2 linked regions of the Salinivibrio kushneri genome follow. Each later gene encodes a partner of the first gene's protein in a complex. Links are inferred from orthologs where the notes say so. Each region holds a gene or a part of one and is shown on either strand. Other genes may lie near its edges.

Region 1 (3,287 bases):
AAGGACAGTTATGCAGGATTTTTCTTCGATCCGTTCGTTTGCGGCTTTATGCCATCATCAAAGCCTCACGGCCGCCGCCAGGGCATTAGGACAACCTAAGTCAACGGTGAGTCGTCGCTTAGCTCAGCTTGAAGCCGACCTAGGACAACCTTTAACACAGAGACAAGGCAATAGACTGGTCTTGACAAAAGCGGGCACTGTTTTTGCGCAGTACTGTCATCAAATACTTGAGCTAGCGGAAAAAAGCGAAGAGGCAATACAGAATTTAAATAATTACCTTCAAGGATCGATAGAGGTGATTTGCCATCCCGGCATGATGCGCGGCTGGGCGGCTCCATTGATCAGTCGCTTTCTCGCTGAGCACCCCAAAGTATCCATTACATTAACGAGCGAAGTCAGCGCACAACGCATTCAGTCGGCCGATCTTATTATCTGGGCAGGAGACATCATGCTGCCGGTCAATTGCCGCTCATATCAACTCGGCCATTGGCAATATGGCATTTACGCTGCACCAGACTATATCAGCCAATATGGCCCATTTACGCATCCTAGCATGCTCGATGAACACCCTTGGCTAGATGTATTTGCCCTACGCCGTCAAGGATTAACACTCTATGATCACGACAATACCTACCACTTAAGCGCCATGCCTAGCCGCTTTAATTGCGACATGATAGCGATTCAGTTAGATGCCATCGCTGATGGGCAAGGCGTTGGATTGCTACCAACTTGGAGCGCCACTGGCTATCAACACCATCATCCTGATAGAATTACCCGCTGCTTGCCTAACTGGGCCTCAGCACCTATTCCGTTGCGTATTTACTGCAGCACTGGCCGCCTTCCTCTGCGTGTTGAATCTCTGGTCCACTGGCTGCAAGAAGCGGTTCCCTCACCATGGTGTTCAGTGCAGCCACAGCAAGCATGCCATGAGGTGTAAGCGTGCCTCAGCCAGTTTTGCTATACCTTAAGACACACCCATATGCATCAACCGACTTGCGTTTATCACAATTGCGAATAAAATAGACGTCTAGAAGTTAAAACATCTGAGATGATCGATGATACGCCTGAGTACGTATCGTCAGTTTCCCTGATAATCAATGAGAGTGTCACATGGCTAAGCACCTGTTTACCTCAGAGTCCGTCTCTGAAGGCCATCCTGATAAAATCGCAGATCAGATTTCTGATGCTGTTTTGGATGCCATCCTTGAGCAAGACCCCAAAGCACGCGTTGCCTGCGAAACCTATGTTAAAACTGGCATGGTAATGGTAGGCGGGGAAGTGACGACCTCGGCATGGGTCGACATTGAAGAGCTTACTCGTCAAACCGTCCAAGATATTGGTTATGTCCATTCTGATATGGGCTTTGATGCCAACTCTTGTGCGGTATTGAATACCATTGGTAAACAATCCCCAGACATCAACCAAGGGGTTGATCGCGCCGACCCGAAAGATCAGGGCGCTGGCGACCAAGGGATCATGTTTGGCTTTGCCACCAATGAGACCAATGTGCTGATGCCGGCCCCTATCACCTATTCACACCGATTGGTGGAGCGCCAAGCGCAAGTGCGCAAAGATGGCACCTTAGACTGGTTACGCCCAGATGCGAAAAGCCAAGTCACTTTCGCCTACGACAACGGCAAAATTGCCGGTATTGATGCCGTCGTGCTCTCAACACAGCATTGCGACAGCATTTCAACCGACGATCTACGCGAGGCGGTGATGGAAGAAATCATCAAGCCTGTGTTGCCCGCAGAATGGCTGACCAAGGATACCAAGTATTTCATCAACCCAACGGGCCGGTTTGTGATTGGCGGCCCGATGGGCGATTGTGGTTTGACAGGCCGTAAGATCATTGTTGACACCTATGGCGGTGCAGCCCGTCACGGTGGCGGGGCGTTCTCGGGGAAAGATCCCTCAAAAGTTGATCGCTCAGCCGCTTACGCCGCGCGCTATGTAGCCAAAAACATTGTTGCCGCAGGCCTTGCCGACCGTTGTGAAATTCAACTGTCTTACGCGATTGGCGTGGCCGAGCCGACTTCCATCATGGTTGAGACCTTCGGTACTGAAAAAGTCGCGCCAGAGGTGATCATCAAAGCGGTGCGTGAGCACTTCGACTTACGTCCGTATGGCCTGCAAGAGATGCTGGATTTATTACAACCTATCTATAAGCAGACCGCAGCGTATGGCCACTTTGGACGCGATATCTTCCCGTGGGAGAAAACCGACAAAGCGGAGCTGTTGCGCGACTTTGCCAAGCTCGGGTAACCTTGGGTAACTCAGTGCTTTTAAGGGAAGCCTCGGCTTCCCTTTTTTGATGGCAGCAAGGACGACCACTTATGTCTTGTGCTTACGGCAGCCTAGAAAAATCATCTTATGCATTACAGCAGGCGGCGCTCACACGCGCGCATCAATGTATTGATGTGGCTAACCAACAATTAGGCACTCAGCTGACCTACCCCGTGGTTGGCTTTACACTGCGGGGGAAATCCGCTGGTACTGCGCATCCCACGCAATGGCGCGTCCGGTTTAACCCTGTCCTTTTACAGCAAGCACCAGAGATCTTTTTTGACGAAGTGATCCCTCACGAGATCTGTCACTTAGTCGCCTTCGCGCTGCATGGCCGAGTGAAGCCTCATGGCGCAGAGTGGCGTCACCTAATGGCTCAGGTATTTAACGCCCCTGCCAATACCACCCACCAGCTTGATATCAGCGCCGTACAAGGCAAAACCTTTGCTTACCACTGTGACTGCGGGCCTGTCGCCTTATCCATTCGTCGCCACAATAAAATACAGCGCGGCCAAGCCACCTATCGTTGCAACCGCTGCCAACAGCAACTGGCACGCATCGATTGAGCATCAGAGCAGTTTGTTTTTTCATCCCTCGTCCCCATAGTAGTGACAGAGCCTATCGTCCCTTTGGTCATGTTACACTGAGGGCGACTTGAACATGGAACACGAGCACAATGCGAATTCCTCGAATTTATCACCCAGCACCGCTACCCGCTCAAGGCACGGTGATCTTAAGCGATGAAGCGGCCAACCATCTCGGTCGCGTCTTACGCATGCAGGCAGAGCAGCCCATTCTGCTCTTTGATGGCAGTGGTGCGCAGTTTCCTGCCATACTGACACAAGTGAGTAAAAAACAGGTGTCTGCCACCATTACCGCTCGCGAATCACACAGTGTCGAGTCTCCGCTTGACTTTGAACTGGGCCAAGTGATTTCGCGCGGCGAAAAGATGGAATTTACCATTCAAAAGTCTGTTGAGTTAGGCGTGAATACCATCACTC
Region 2 (3,183 bases), 220 kb from region 1 along the record:
ACCAAGCAATCTTGCCACCAAGGCAGCAATACCGACTCCTAATCCGAGCGTGATGGAGTTAACCGCAAAGGTAATAGGGAAGGTGAAGCTCACCGCGGCTAATGCTTCCGTGCCAAGCAGTGAAATAAAGAAGGTATCCACCACATTGAACATGATGATCGCAAATAGCCCAAATACCATGGGCACGGTCATCTTACGTAATGTGAGGTTAATCGGGGCAGACAGCAGCCCGTGTTTGTCGTTCATAATCTCTTATCACTGGGTTGGGACGGCTTACCCTAGCGGATCCTCACAATCGGAGAAAGTTGCCAGTCTAAAAAAACAAAAAAATTGCTGTAAAACCCTTGGGAAAGAAAAAGGGCGTCCCCACATAGGGAGTTACATCAGGAACCGGACGCATGTACGGCCTGTGTGCATACTTACTTCATCAAACGGAACATCATTACTAATTCAGGAGACGACCGATGAACATTCGTCCACTACATGATCGCGTTATCGTTGAGCGCCAAGAAGCTGAGTCTAAATCAGCGGGCGGCATCGTGTTAACTGGTTCTGCTGCAGAAAAGTCTACCCGCGGCAAAGTGCTGGCGGTAGGCAAAGGCCGTATTCTTGAAAACGGCAACGTGCAGCCATTGGACGTTCAAGTGGGTGACACTGTTATCTTCTCTGAAGGCTTTGGCACCAAGACGGAAAAAATCGAGGGTCAAGAAGTTCTGATCTTGTCTGAAAGCGACATCATGGCAATCGTTGAATAATTCATTTCACCTCCAATCAATAATGTAAGAAAGGAATAGAATCATGGCTGCTAAAGACGTTAAATTTAGTGACGACGCGCGTGCGAAAATGCTCGAAGGTGTGAATGTTCTGGCTGATGCCGTGAAAGTCACACTGGGCCCTAAAGGCCGTAACGTAGTACTAGACAAATCATTCGGTGCCCCAACCATCACCAAAGATGGTGTCTCTGTTGCACGTGAAATTGAACTGGAAGACAAGTTCCAGAACATGGGCGCACAAATGGTGAAAGAAGTAGCGTCTCAATCAAACGACGCTGCGGGTGACGGTACGACTACCGCTACAGTATTGGCGCAATCCATTGTTAATGAAGGCTTGAAAGCAGTAGCGGCAGGCATGAACCCAATGGATCTAAAGCGCGGTATCGACAAAGCGGTTGTTGCGGCGGTTGAAGAGTTGAAAAAACTGTCTGCGCCTTGCACCAGCAACAATGCGATTGAGCAAGTGGGCACTATTTCTGCCAACTCTGACCACACCGTTGGTAAAATTATCGCACAAGCGATGGAAAAAGTCGGTCGTGACGGTGTCATCACCGTTGAAGAAGGTCAATCACTGCAAGACGAACTGAGCGTCGTCGAAGGCATGCAGTTCGACCGTGGTTACCTGTCTCCTTACTTCATCAATAACCAAGAAGCCGGTAACGTTGAGCTGGATAACCCATTTATCCTGCTGATCGACAAAAAAGTGTCGAACATTCGCGAGCTGCTACCAACCCTTGAAGCGGTTTCTAAAGCCTCTCGTCCACTGCTTATTATTGCAGAAGACCTTGAAGGTGAAGCGCTGGCAACCTTGGTGGTTAACAACATGCGTGGCATCGTTAAAGTCGCTGCAGTGAAAGCCCCTGGCTTTGGTGACCGTCGTAAAGCGATGCTGCAAGATATCGCAACCTTGACAGCAGGTACTGTGGTTTCTGAAGAAATCGGCATGGACCTAGAGAAAGTGACGTTGGAAGACCTGGGTCAAGCTAAGCGTGTTACCGTCACCAAAGACAACACCACCATCGTTGACGGTGTGGGTGAGGAAGCTGCGATTGAAGGGCGTGTTGCGCAAATTCGTCAGCAAATCGAAGAAGCGACGTCTGATTACGACAAAGAAAAACTGCAAGAGCGTGTAGCTAAGCTAGCTGGCGGTGTTGCGGTGATCAAAGTCGGTGCGGCGACTGAAGTCGAGATGAAAGAGAAGAAAGATCGCGTTGAAGATGCTCTGCACGCAACACGTGCGGCGGTTGAAGAAGGCGTGGTTGCCGGTGGTGGCGTTGCGCTTATTCGCGCAGCGAGCAAAGTTGGCGAGCTGAAAGGTGATAACGAAGAGCAAAACGTGGGCATCCGTGTCGCACTGCGCGCTATGGAATCACCACTTCGTCAAATCGCGACTAACGCGGGTGACGAAGACTCAGTGGTTGCTAACAAAGTGAAATCTGGCGAGAACCACTTTGGCTACAATGCATCAACCGGCGAATACGGTGACATGATTGAGATGGGTATTCTTGACCCAACCAAAGTAACACGTAGTGCACTACAGTTCGCTGCCTCTGTTGCGGGTCTGATGATCACCACTGAAGCCATGGTTACCGATCTGCCACAAAAAGACGGTGGTGCTGATATGGGCGCTGCTGCTGGTATGGGTGGCATGGGCGGAATGGGCGGCATGATGTAATCGCCTCTCCCTCCCTGAAATGAAAAAACCCAGCTTCGGCTGGGTTTTTTCGTTGTGTGCTGTCAGGATCTATTTTTAATCTTTAGTGTGTTGAGGTGGATGAGAATATGTTCATCACGGCCACACCAGAGACAATCAATGCCATTCCGATCACCGCCGGCGCATCCAGCTTTTGATCAAAGACCAGCCAACCAATTAAAGCAATCAATGTCACGCCCGCGCCGGCCCATATGGCATAGGCGATGCCTACGGGAATTGCGCGCAAAGTGAGGGCGAGTAGATAAAAAGAGAAACTGTATCCCACCACCACTAATATCGAAGGAACGAGCTTAGAAAAGCCGTCACTGTTTTTGAGTGATGCGGTTGCAATCACCTCTGCCACAATAGCAAACCCTAGAAAAAGCCAATGCTTCATATCGATGACTCCCAAGTGAGAAACAGGTGAGCCATGCTACCAGCCAATTTTTATGATGTATGCCTCATTTTGAGTGGAGAAGAGTGAAAGATACGATCGGGCATGTAAGCCAAGGTGAACACTGGCGGCAAAATATAGGGGGTAAAATAGACAAAAAAACTTGTTTTGTACGAATTTCGCTCAGGTGAGATTTTTTTTAAAAAAAGGGGTTGCGGTAAAAACTGAGATCTCTATACTGCGCTTCCTGTTGACGGGGCAACGAGACGCAAGTCACGAAATGCCGACCACGAAGTCAACATGCTCTTTAACAATTTGACCTA

What was found.
Region 2: the proteins of metK (region 1) and groL are in contact, whole or in part, in a cryo-EM structure (PDB 8P4O), measured with the Escherichia coli proteins. The link is inferred for Salinivibrio kushneri from one-to-one orthologs.

What each region holds. Positions count from the first base shown.
Region 1 is NZ_CP114588.1:2,355,113-2,358,399, forward strand. Bases 230-3,187 are described here. They hold metK (methionine adenosyltransferase), read left to right. Parts: upstream 230-1,110; coding sequence 1,111-2,265; downstream 2,266-3,187. Other genes in these bases: N8M53_RS10840 (LysR family transcriptional regulator), read left to right, coding at 230-937; N8M53_RS10850 (SprT family zinc-dependent metalloprotease), read left to right, coding at 2,337-2,852; rsmE (16S rRNA (uracil(1498)-N(3))-methyltransferase), read left to right, coding at 2,963-3,187. Also shown: more of N8M53_RS10840, read left to right, coding at 11-229; more of rsmE, read left to right, coding at 3,188-3,287. UniProt on the Escherichia coli protein: Catalyzes the formation of S-adenosylmethionine (AdoMet) from methionine and ATP.
Region 2 is NZ_CP114588.1:2,576,487-2,579,669, reverse strand. What follows is about bases 270-3,123. They hold groL (chaperonin GroEL), read left to right. Parts: upstream 270-798; coding sequence 799-2,448; downstream 2,449-3,123. Other genes in these bases: N8M53_RS11825 (SMR family transporter), read right to left, coding at 2,531-2,863; N8M53_RS11835 (co-chaperone GroES), read left to right, coding at 465-755. Outside these bases: N8M53_RS11840 (MATE family efflux transporter), read right to left, coding at 1-246.